DNA from 3 places in the Pseudomonas sp. PKS genome. Region 2 is predicted to be linked to each of the others. Evidence: predicted binding sites of a transcription regulator. Region 2 holds the regulator's gene; each other region holds the start of a gene.
The links. The regulator sigma-54, encoded in region 2, starts transcription at its own class of promoters, with help from an activator protein. The targets are predictions, from matches to a motif close to ANTGGCATNNANNTTGCTNT.
Positions count from the first base shown of each region.

Region 1: the regulator sigma-54 is predicted to act here: its motif matches at 1,501-1,520, upstream of flgB (flagellar basal body rod protein FlgB).
Region 3: the regulator sigma-54 is predicted to act here: its motif matches at 2,547-2,566, upstream of glnA (type I glutamate--ammonia ligase).

Region 1 is NZ_JBEGDO010000029.1:38,135-42,272, forward strand. Features, by position in the region: gene flgD (flagellar hook assembly protein FlgD) at 1-585, opposite strand, end outside; gene flgC (flagellar basal body rod protein FlgC) at 601-1,044, opposite strand; gene flgB (flagellar basal body rod protein FlgB) at 1,047-1,454, opposite strand; gene cheR (protein-glutamate O-methyltransferase CheR) at 1,667-2,494, opposite strand; gene ABOA88_RS21870 (chemotaxis protein CheV) at 2,546-3,475, opposite strand; gene flgA (flagellar basal body P-ring formation chaperone FlgA) at 3,539-4,138, shown strand, end outside.
Region 2 is NZ_JBEGDO010000035.1:22,509-26,646, reverse strand. Features, by position in the region: gene lptC (LPS export ABC transporter periplasmic protein LptC) at 1-419, shown strand, start outside; gene lptA (lipopolysaccharide transport periplasmic protein LptA) at 406-930, shown strand; gene lptB (LPS export ABC transporter ATP-binding protein) at 931-1,656, shown strand; gene ABOA88_RS23340 (RNA polymerase factor sigma-54) at 1,815-3,308, shown strand; gene hpf (ribosome hibernation-promoting factor, HPF/YfiA family) at 3,386-3,694, shown strand; gene ptsN (PTS IIA-like nitrogen regulatory protein PtsN) at 3,707-4,138, shown strand, end outside.
Region 3 is NZ_JBEGDO010000007.1:233,948-238,085, forward strand. Features, by position in the region: gene glnL (nitrogen regulation protein NR(II)) at 1-688, opposite strand, end outside; gene glnA (type I glutamate--ammonia ligase) at 1,043-2,449, opposite strand; gene thiI (tRNA uracil 4-sulfurtransferase ThiI) at 2,943-4,138, shown strand, end outside.

The DNA.
Region 1 (4,138 bases), on a different contig from region 2:
CATCTGCGTCGACTTGCCATCGACCATGGTGGTCGCCGAGAAGCTGTAGGTGCCCGGGTCGACCTTTTCACCCTTGTCGTTGGTGCCATCCCAGATGAAGTCGGCGTAACCGGCTTTCTGCTGGCCCAACTCGATGGTCTTGATGGTGTTGCCGTCTTTATCCTTGATGGTGATCTTCGCCTCGCTGATACCCTGCGGGACGATGAACTGGCCATTGAAGCTCTGGGTGGTGTCGACCACCGCCTTGTCGTTCTGCACGATCACCGAACGCCCCACCAACGACGAGGCCTGCAGGGCCTGGGACGACCCCATGGCACCGGCAATGGAATTGACCGTGCTGTTGAGCGTGGTGATGCCTTCCAGGCTGCTGAACTGCGCCAACTGGGCGACGAACTCGCTGTTGTCCTGAGGATCGAGCGGGTTCTGGTGCTGCATCTGGGTGACCAGCAACTGCAGGAACGCATCCTTGCCCAGGGCGTTCTTGTCGGTGTTCTCGGTCGTAGGCTTCTTGGTGGTGCCTGTGCTGACACCCGACGCCGACAGAACGTCGTTGAGGTTCACACCGCCGGTGCTGTTGACTGCCATGATCCTGACTCCTTATCACTGACCGAGGGTCAGCACCTTCTGCATCATGGTCTTGGCGGTGTTCATCAGCTCGGCGTTGGTCTGGAACGCACGGCTGGCGGAGATCATGTCAGCCATCTCCTCCACCACATTGACATTGGGGTAGTAGACGTAGCCGTCCTTGTTCGCCGCCGGATGATTGGGCTCGTAGCGCGCCTCAAGGTTGCTCTGGTCCTCGACGATGCCCATCACCTGCACACCCTGCCCCGCTTCGCCCTGATCCTGGAACAGCGACTGGCCAGCGCCGTTCTGGGCCTGCTGGAATGTGGTGGCGAATACCGGATGGCGCGCGCGATAGGTCTGGTCGATGCTCGAGGAAACGGTCTCGGCGTTGGCGATGTTGGAAGCGACGGTATTGAGGCGAGTGTTCTGCGCGCTCATGCCGCTACCGGCGATATTGAAGACACTGGCAAGGGACATGGTCACTCTCCACGCAGGGCCGAAACCAGCCCTTTGAATTTGCTGTTGAGCAGGGTGAAGCTGGCCTGGAAGCCGATGGCGTTCTCTGCGTAGTTGGACTGCTCGATCTGGGCGTCCACGGTGTTCTGGTCGATCGACGGCTGCATCGGCGTGCGGTACTTGAGGGTATCGTCGCCCATGGCCAGGCCTTCGGCCTCGATGTGGCGGCTATTGGTGCGATCCAGGGCAATGCGCCCCTTCTGCTGCTTGTCGGCTTCGGCGGCGAGCACCGCCGAGAAATCCATGTCACGCGCCTTGTAGTTAGGCGTGTCGGCGTTGGCGATGTTGTTGGCCAGAACCTCGGCGCGCTGGGCGCGGAAGCTCAATGCCTGCTCATGGATGCCGAGCGCCTTGTCGAAGCTGATGCTCATGTCTGGGAAACCTTCGAAGGTTGACCGGAAGAATCGTGAGCAAGCTAGAGCAAGGTTTGTGCCAAGCGATAAAGCCCCAGTAAAACCGGGCATTGAGGCCCTGCTTGCCGGCGGCAATGCCAGAAAAGCGGCAATGGTTTACCGCTTGGCGTCAGCAAAGCGGCAATGGGTACCGGCAAAAAAAGGGGCCGCGATGCGGCCCCTGTCTGGGTTTATTTAGCCTGGTAGATGATCCCCGGGCTGCACTGGACCATCTGGTAGTGGTCCGGCAACCCGTTGAGCGCCTCGGAAGCCCCAAGGAACAGGTACCCGCCCGGCTTGAGCGTGCTGTGGATGCGCATGAGGATGTCTTTCTTGACCTGGGCCGAGAAGTAGATCAGCACGTTGCGGCAGAACACGATGTCGAACTTGCCCAGCGCCGCGTAGCTGTCGAGCAGGTTGAAGGATCGGAACTCGACCCGACTGCGGATCGGCGCCTTGACCGCCCAACGGCCCGGCCCCTTGGTGTCGAAGTAGCGCTGCAGGCGCTCCTGGGACAAGCCACGACCAATGGCCAGGCTGTCGTATTCGCCGGTCTTGCAGTTGGTCAGCATCGACCCGGACAAGTCGGTGGCAACGATCTGCGCGCCCATCTTCAACTGCCCCAGGTTGCTACGCTCGAACTCGTCGATGGCCATGGAGATCGAATACGGCTCTTGCCCCGAGGAGCATGCCGCTGACCAGATCCGCAGACGCTGACCCGGGTTGTTCTTGATGAACTCCGGAATCACCTTGTTCTTGAGCACCTCGAACGGATAGGTGTCGCGGAACCACAGGGTTTCGTTGGTCGTCATCGCATCGACCACCTGCTCACGCAACCCGCTGCGCGGCTGGCTCTGAATTCGCTGCACCAGCTCACCGAGCGACTTGATGCCCTGCTGCTCCATCAGCTTGTTGAGACGGCTGGAGACCAGGTATTGCTTATTCTCGCCCAGCAAGATGCCACAGGCTTTCTCCAGGAAGACCCGGAACTGTTCAAAATCCAAATTACCCGTAGACAATGCTGCCGCCTCTTTCAAATCCCTGGTGCCAGGGGTTGCCCCCCGGCCGTTTCAATGCGTTGCCTTGATCCGATCGACCACCCGCTGAGCCAGGTCGTCCGGCTTGAACTTGGCCAGGAAGTCGTCGGCGCCGACCTTCTTGACCATGGCCTGGTTGAAGACCCCGGACAGCGAAGTATGCAGGAGGATGTGCAACTTTTGCATGCGAGGATCGCTGCGAATCTCCGCGGTCAGGGTATAGCCATCCATCTCCGGCATTTCGATGTCGGAGATCATCATCAGGAACTCCTCTTCCGGACGCTTGCCCTCTTCCACCAGTTTGTTCAGGTAGTCCAAGGCCTGGCGACCATCGTTGAGGGCCACTACCTCCACCCCCACCGACTGCAGGCAACGACTGACCTGCTTGCGCGCCACCGATGAATCATCGACGGTCAGCACTCGCAGCATCATCGCCTTGTCCTGCACCTCGGCATCGACCACACCCACGGACACTTCCTCTGACGATGGCGACACTTCGGCAAGGACTTTCTCTACGTCGATGACCTCCACCATCCGCCCGTCCACACGGGTGACAGCGGTCAGGTAGTGATCACGACCGGTCCCCTTGGGTGGCGGATGAATCTCCTCCCAGTTCATGTTGACGATGCGCTCGACCGAATGCACCAGGAAGCCTTGGGTCTTGGTGTTGTACTCGGTGATGATCACGAAACTGTTGCGCGTCTCTTCCTGCAGACCCGGCAAGCCGGTCGCCATCGACAGGTCGAGGATGGGGATGGTCGCACCGCGAATGTTGGCCACCCCACGCACCACCGGGTGGGACTTGGGCAACAACGTCAGCTCCGGGCACTGCAATACTTCCCGAACCTTGAACACGTTAATGCCATAGAGCTGCTCGCCATTGAGGCGGAACAGCAACAGCTCCAGACGATTCTGCCCCACCAGTTGCGTGCGCTGGTTGACCGAATCCATGACTCCAGCCATGCCAGACTCCTCTAGTTTTCGCCCGTGAACCGAGTCGGCACGGGCTTTGCTTTTTTGAGCGCCATGTACACGAAAACGACAGTTTACCGACGCCTGACGCGCCTGATGACCGGCTCGCTGATGGCGCTATGCCTGCTGACCTCCGGCACACGCGTGCTGGCCGATGCGGTTACCTTGCCTGAACAACTTATCGGCGTCACCCAGGGGTTTCTTGAATTCACCGTGGAGGATTATCTGGCCACCAGCCAGACTACTGGTCGCTACGAGATCCAGGTCAACCCGCTCGACCCGCGCCTGCGCATGCCGCTGTGCAGTCAGCAACTGGACGCTTCGCTTGAAAGTCCGGCACAGCCCCTGGGCAGGGTCACGGTGCGGGTACGCTGCAACGGCAGCGCGCCCTGGACCGTGTTCGTCCCGGCTCAGGTAAAGCTGTTTCGCGAGGTGGTGGTGATGACCCGCCCGCTCAGGCGCGAGAGCGTGATCGGCGAAGGCGATGTCAACCTGCGCGAGCGCGACGTAGGCACGCTCAACCAGGGCTTTCTCACAAGCCTGGAACAGGCCGTGGGCATGAAGCTGCTGCGCCCGACGGTGCTCGACCAGGTCCTGACGCCCCAGCATCTGGAGCAGGCCGAGGTGGTACGCAAGGGCGATCATGTGGTGATC
Region 2 (4,138 bases):
CCCACAGCGTGCAGTACCTGCCTGATGGCAAGGTGCAGTACGAAATGACCGCCGACAAGGTAGAGCACCTCAAGGCCAGCGAGATCACTCTGGTGACCACGCCGGACCTGCACATGTACCGGGGCACTCAGTATCCCTGGCATGTGCAGAGCGTGCGCGCTGAGGTCAACCCGGACGGCACCGAGGTCGAACTGATCGACAAGGTCCGGGTTGCCCGCACCGATGAAAAGCAGCGCGAAACGATCATCACCACCACCCGCATGACCGTCTTCCCGCAGAAGCAATATGCGCAGACCGAGCAAGCCGTTAGAATCGACGGCGCCGGTGGGACGACTACGGGCAAAGGAATGAAAGCGTATTTGAAAGACGGCAGGATGGACCTGCTGTCCAACGTAAGAGGACAGTATGAGGCTCGTTAACACCCTCCCCTTTTTGCTCAGCCTGAGCGCGGCACTGGGAAGCGCGAGCGCCTTGGCCCTGCCGAACGATCGTGACCAGCCTATCCGCATCCAGGCTGACAACGCTCACCTGGACGACAAGCAAGGCGTCGCCACCTATACCGGCGACGTGATCATCACCCAGGGTTCGATGATGATCAAAGGCAACACCGTCACCATTACCCGTGCCGCCTCCGGCGACATCGACGTGGTCACCTCGGTGGGCAACCTGGCCTATTTCGAGCAGCAGCAGAGCGCAGCCAAGCCCGACAAGATGAAGGGCTGGGGCGTGACCATCCAGTACCAGGCGCAGAAAGACATGGTGATCCTCACCGATCGCGCCAAGGTCGAGAACGAAGGCAACACCACCGAAGGCGAGAAAATCGTCTACAACACCAAGACCCAGGTGGCCACCGCCGGTCGTGGTGGCAATGTGACTTCGCCACGTCAGCGTATCGACATGGTGATCCAGCCGAAGAAGAAGGCCGAGTAAATGGCAACCCTCAAAGCCCAGCACTTGGCCAAGAGCTACAAGAGCCGCCAGGTTGTCCGCGACGTCAGTCTTTCGATCGACAGCGGTCAGATCGTCGGCCTGCTCGGCCCCAACGGCGCCGGCAAGACCACCTGCTTCTACATGATCGTAGGCCTGGTCCGCGCCGACCAGGGACGCGTACTGATCGACAACCTGGACGTCAGCCATCAGCCCATGCACGGTCGCGCCCGCGCCGGCATCGGCTACCTGCCCCAGGAAGCCTCGATCTTCCGCAAGCTGTCGGTGGCCGACAACATCATGGCCATCCTCGAGACCCGCAAGGAACTCGATCGTGACGGCCGGAGAAAGGAGCTGGAAAGCCTTCTGCAGGAGTTCCACATCAGCCACATCCGCGACAACCTTGGCATGAGCCTCTCCGGCGGCGAACGCCGTCGGGTCGAGATCGCCCGCGCCTTGGCCACCGCACCGAAGTTCATCCTGCTGGACGAACCCTTCGCTGGTGTCGACCCGATCTCCGTTGGCGATATCAAACAGATCATCCATCACCTCAAGGCCAAGGGCATCGGCGTACTGATCACCGACCACAACGTCCGTGAAACCCTTGATATCTGTGAAACCGCCTACATCGTCAATGATGGTCAGCTGATCGCCGAGGGCGACGCCGAGACCATCCTGGCCAACGATCTGGTCAAGGAGGTTTACCTGGGCCACGAGTTCCGACTCTAAAGGCCCGGAGTCTGCTTGGGGCACTGAAGGAAGTGACACAGTGCTCTAGGCAAACGCTACAATTTCAGGCATATAACTTGCTTAAAATTGGCGCCTCGGCGCCCTACGTGTAGTGGATGGCGCATGCGCGCCGGCGAACAAGGTATTAAGCCCCAGCCATGAAACCATCGCTCGTCCTAAAAATGGGCCAGCAACTGACGATGACCCCGCAGTTGCAACAGGCCATCCGTCTGCTCCAGCTATCCACCCTGGACCTGCAACAGGAAATCCAGGAAGCGCTGGAGTCCAATCCGATGCTCGAACGTCAGGAAGACGGCGACGACTTCGACAACAGCGACCCAATGGCCGACAACGCCGAAAGCAAGCCGACTGCCGAAGCCCAGGAGAGCAGCTTCCAGGAAAGCACCAACAGTGCCGAAAACCTGGAGGAAGGCGAATGGAACGAGCGCATCCCCAACGAGCTGCCTGTGGACACGGCCTGGGAAGACATCTACCAGACCAGCGCCAGCAACCTACCTGCCAGCGATGACGACGAGTGGGACTTCACCACACGCACCTCCGCCGGTGAAAGCTTGCAGAGCCATCTTCTGTGGCAACTTAACCTGGCGCCGATGTCCGACACCGACCGGCTGATCGCCGTGACCCTGATCGACAGCATCAACGAACAGGGTTACCTGGAGGACAGCCTCGAAGAAATCTGCGCAGGCTTCGACCCCGAACTGGATATCGAGCTCGACGAAGTCGAAGCGGTACTGCACCGCATCCAGCAGTTCGAACCCGCCGGCATCGGCGCCCGCAGCCTGGGCGAGTGCCTGCTGCTGCAACTGCGCCAGCTACCGGCGAACACTCCCTGGATGGCCGAGGCGCAGCGCCTGGTCACCGACTTCATCGATCTGCTCGGCAGCCGCGATTACAGCCAGCTGATGCGTCGCATGAAGATCAAGGAGGACGAACTGCGCCAGGTCATCGAACTGGTGCAGAGCCTGAACCCGCGCCCTGGCTCGCAGATCGAGTCCAGCGAGCCCGAGTACGTCGTCCCCGACGTCATCGTGCGCAAGGACAGCGACCGCTGGCTGGTCGAACTGAACCAGGAAGCGATACCACGCCTGCGGGTCAACCCGCAGTATGCTGGTTTCGTCCGCCGCGCCGATACCAGCGCCGACAACACTTTCATGCGCAACCAGTTGCAAGAAGCGCGCTGGTTCATCAAGAGCCTGCAAAGTCGCAATGAGACACTGATGAAGGTCGCCACCCAGATCGTCGAGCACCAGCGAGGCTTCCTGGACCATGGTGACGAGGCGATGAAGCCGCTGGTACTGCACGATATCGCCGAAGCGGTGGGCATGCACGAGTCGACCATCTCCAGGGTCACTACGCAGAAATACATGCATACCCCACGCGGTATCTACGAACTGAAATACTTTTTCTCGAGCCATGTAAGCACCTCCGAAGGCGGTGAATGCTCGTCTACGGCGATCCGCGCGATCATCAAGAAACTGGTTGCGGCGGAAAATCAGAAAAAGCCATTGAGTGACAGCAAGATCGCTGGTTTACTGGAGGCACAAGGCATCCAGGTAGCCCGTCGCACCGTCGCCAAGTACCGCGAGTCCCTCGGCATCGCACCGTCGAGTGAGCGCAAGCGACTGATGTAGCCCCTGGCAGAGCCATAGCGTTTCAGTGGCAGGTGCAATACCTGCCCTTTATGCACGGGCAACAAAGGAGAAGCTGTATGCAAGTCAACATCAGTGGACAGCATGTAGAAGTCACTCAACCACTGCGCGAGTATGTCCTTGAAAAGCTCGCCCGCGTGGAGGGGCATTTCGACAAGATCACCAACGTGACAGTGATCATGAAGGTCGAAAAACTGCAGCAGAAGGTGGAGGCCACACTCCAGATCCCCGGCGGTGAAGTGGTCGCCAATGCCGAACACCAAGACATGTATGCAGCGATCGACGCCCTGGCTGACAAGCTCGACCGCCAACTGAAAAAACATAAGGAAAAACAGCAAAGCCTGCTGCAAGGTGCAGCCGCCCGCTGATCCCTCTCATCCATGATCCGACTTGAAACCATCCTGACCCCCGGCCGTTCCCTCGTGAACGTGCCGGGCGGCAGTAAAAAGCGCGTGCTCCAGGAAATCGCCACCCTGATCGCCAGGGAAGTGCCCGAACTGGAGATGGAAGACGTATTCGAAAAACTGGTTGGCCGTGAAAAGCTCGGCTCCACCGGTTTCGGCAACGGCATCGCCATCCCTCATTGCCGCCTCGAAGGTTGCACCGCACCGGTCAGCGCCCTGCTGCACCTGGATGCCCCCATCGACTATGACGCCATTGATGGCGCGCCGGTGGACCTGCTGTTCGTCCTGCTTGTGCCAGAGGCCGCCACCGACGCCCACCTTGAACTGCTGCGCCAGATCGCCAGCATGCTCGATCGCAAGGAGGTCCGCGATCGCCTGCGTGCCGCCGACAGCAGCGAGGCCCTGTAC
Region 3 (4,138 bases), on a different contig from region 2:
TCGGGTCGTAGTCGCGCACCAACGTGATGCCGCCCTGGCTTTCGGCTTCCACCAGGCTGCAGACCCGCTCCAGCACTTCGTGGATGTTGGTCATGGCCAGCGATGGCAGCTTGTTGGAGCCGAGCATGCGGTCGACGAGGTTTCGCAGGCGGTCGGCCTCCTCGATGATCACATTGGTGTAGTCGCGAAGGTCGTCATGCGGTAGCTCCCGGGCCAGCAGTTGCGCCGCACCACGGATGCCGCCGAGGGGGTTCTTGATTTCGTGAGCCAGGCCGCGTACCAGCAGCTTGGTGGTTTCCTGCTTGCTTAGCTGGGCTTCTTCCTTGGTGATACGTAGCAGGCGGTCACGGGGGTGGACCTCCAGCAGCAGCAGGGTCTGGCCCTGGTGCAGGATCGGCGTCACGGCGTAGTCGACGGTGATGCTCTGGCCGGTCAGCGAGGTCAGTTGCGCTTCGCGCTTGGTGAACGGGTGCGCCTGCTCCACGGCCAGGCGCAGAGAGTTGAGCGCTTCGACCGACTCGGTGAACAGCTCGCTGATGAACTGGCCGTGACTGCGCTGACCACTGACCGCCAGCAGCATTTCGGCGGCAGGGTTCATGTACTCCAGGCGCAACTCGGCATTGAGCAAGAGCGTGGCCGTGGTCAGGTTGTCCAGGAGCAGTCGGTGCTGTGCATCGCTGATGGTCATAAGGCGTCGTCGACCTCTTTTGGCGCTTGCCAGGCACTGTTTTGGAAGGGCCGGGCGCGGGATGGAGCCGCTGGTGCGGTTCCGTCCTTTACAAAATGCAAGAAACAAACCAAAGCTCTGAAAAGAAGCGGGATTTACCGATAAAGGCCTGAATTTGCGCACATTCGGATCAGAAACTCTGGATGAAACGTTTCATTTGAACCAGATTGGGGAGCAGGCTGAAGCTCGGCGCACTGGCGTGCACCAAGATAGAGCATAGCGTGGTGAGGGAGGTTTCTGCGTGGGCAGAAACGAAAACGGCCTCCCGAGGGAGGCCGTCTTTGATCATGTCATCGGCGCGAGGCGCCGATCAGATCAGCAGCTGTAGTACAGCTCGTATTCCAGCGGGTGCACGAAGGTACGGACCTTGATCTCTTCTTCGCTCTTCAGCTCGATGAAGGCATCGATGAAGTCGTCGGAGAACACGCCGCCCTTGGTCAGGAACGCACGACCTTTGTCCAGCTCTTCCAGGGCTTCTTTCAGGCTGCCGCAAACCTGTGGGATGTCCTTGGCCTCTTCAGGCGGCAGGTCGTACAGGTTCTTGTCGGCAGCATCGCCTGGGTGGATCTTGTTCTGGATGCCGTCCAGGCCAGCCATCAGCAGGGCTGCGAAGGCCAAGTACGGGTTGGCCGATGGGTCCGGGAAGCGCGCTTCGATACGGCGGGCTTTAGGGCTGCCGACGTAAGGAATACGGATCGAGGCGGAACGGTTGCGAGCCGAGTAGGCCAGCATGACCGGGGCTTCGAAACCTGGGACCAGACGCTTGTAGGAGTTGGTCGACGGGTTGGTGAAGCCGTTCAGGGCCTTGCCGTGCTTGATGATGCCGCCGATGAAGTACAGGGCGGTGTCGGACAGGCCGGCATAGCCTTCGCCGGCGAAGGTGTTCTTGCCGTCTTTCCAGATCGACATGTGCACGTGCATGCCCGAGCCGTTGTCGCCGTACAGTGGCTTCGGCATGAAGGTGGCAGTGCGGCCGTAGGCGTCGGCAACGTTGTGCACGACATACTTCAGGGCCTGTACTTCGTCAGCCTTCTTCACCAGGGTGTTGAACTTGACGCCGATTTCGTTCTGGCCGGCAGTCGCCACTTCGTGGTGGTGAACTTCGACGGTCTGACCCATTTCTTCCAGTGCGTTGCACATGGCAGTACGGATTTCGTGGTCGTGGTCGAACGGCGGAACCGGGAAGTAGCCGCCTTTGACGCCTGGACGGTGGCCTTTGTTGCCGCCTTCCACGTCAGCGTCGGTCATCCACGAGCCTTGCTCGGAGAAGATCTTGAACATCGAACCGGAGATGTCCGACTTGAATTTCACTTCGTCGAAGATGAAGAACTCAGGCTCTGGACCGGCGAATACGGTGTCACCGATGCCGGTGCTCTTGAGGTACTCTTCGGCGCGCTTGGCGATCGCACGTGGGTCGCGATCGTAGCCCTGCATGCTCGACGGGTCGACGATGTCGCAGGTCAGGATCAGGGTTGGCTCTTCGGTGAACGGGTCCAGTACGGCGGTTTCGTCGACCGGCATCAGGATCATGTCGGAGGCTTCGATGCCTTTCCAGCCAGCGATGGAGGAACCGTCGAACATCTTGCCGACTTCGAAGAAGTCGTCTTCCAGCGCATCGCGCGCCGGCATGGTCACGTGGTGCTGAGTGCCTTTGGTGTCCGTGAAACGCAGATCAATCCACTTGACGTCATGATCTTTGATGAGTTGAACCGACTTCGACATAGTGTCCTCCGGATGGTCTAGGGCGCGGTGGGCCGCTGCCCTGGAAAAAGGGTGTCGCCGGGCGCGGATAGTCGGCCAAGCTTGCCTGCCTCACAAGGGAGCAAATTGCATGCCAGTGCCCGAAAATGGCGAAGGCGGGACAAAAGGGGGCGGTTACAGGCAATTGGGGGCCCCAGCACAGTGAGAAATGCACTCTTGCGAGGCATGTTTTCAAGTGTGCGCACCAAATGTGTGCGTTCTTTGGGAGGTGTGTTTCCCTTGAGGTTCGTTCGCGAGTAAAAAGCGCTCCTGCAAGGGGCGCACACCGGCTGGAAACTTATGCTGACCCTTGCGGCCGCGGCTTTACCCGCGAATGGGGCGGTACAGGCAGCGTAAAACGCGCCTTCGGCATTTATCTAAAAGCTTCTGATCAAAAGTTGCTCAAAGCTTGAGCAATTTCCGCTATAATTCGCGCCCCTCATTTTCGGCAGGCCCTGTGCGCGCTGTTAAACCAATGAAACTTATCGTCAAAGTCTTCCCAGAGATCACCATCAAAAGCCGGCCGGTGCGCAAGCGTTTCATCCGCCAGCTCGGCAAGAACATCCGCGTCGTGCTCAAGGATCTGGATCCTGAGCTCGCGGTCGATGGCGTCTGGGACAATCTCGAGGTGGTCACCCGCGTCGAGGACGAGAAGATCCAGCGCGAAATGATCGAACGCCTGACCTGCACGCCCGGGATCACCCACTTCCTGCAGGTGGAGGAGTATCCGCTGGGCGACTTCGACGACATCGTCGCCAAGTGCAAGCACCACTTCGGCCACCTGCTGGCCGGCAAGCGCTTCGCCGTGCGCTGCAAGCGCGGCGGTCACCACGACTTCACCTCGATGGATGTCGACCGTTATGTCGGCAGCCAACTGCGCCAGCAGTGCGGCGCCACCGGAATCGACCTCAAGACCCCGGAAGTCCTGGTCCGCATCGAGATCCGTGATCAGCGCCTGTACGTGATCCATAACCAGCATCAGGGCATCGGCGGCTACCCGCTGGGCGCCCTGGAGCAGACCCTGGTGCTGATGTCCGGTGGCTTCGACTCCACCGTGGCGGCCTACCAGATGATGCGCCGCGGTCTGATGACCCACTTCTGCTTCTTCAACCTTGGCGGCCGTGCCCACGAGCTGGGCGTGATGGAAGTCGCCCACTACCTGTGGAAGAAGTTTGGCAGCAGCCAGCGCGTGCTGTTCATCAGCGTACCGTTCGAGGAAGTGGTCGGCGAGATCCTGAACAAGGTCGACAACAGCTACATGGGCGTGACCCTCAAGCGCATGATGCTGCGCGCCGCCGCACGCATGGCCGATCGCCTGGAAATCGAGGCACTGGTCACCGGCGAGGCGATCTCCCAGGTTTCCAGCCAGACCCTGCCGAACCTGTCGATCATCGACTCGGCTACCGACAAGCTGGTGCTGCGCCCGCTGCTCGCCAGCCACAAGCAGGACATCATCGACACCGCTTACCAGATCGGCACTGCCGAGTTCGCCAAGCACATGCCTGAATATTGCGGCGTGATCTCGGTGAACCCGACCACCCATGCCAAGCGCCACCGCATGGAGCACGAAGAGAAGCAGTTCGACATGGCGGTGCTCGAGCGTGCCCTGGAGCGCGCCAAGTTCATCTCGATCGACCACGTCATCGACGAGCTGGGCAAGGACATCGAGAT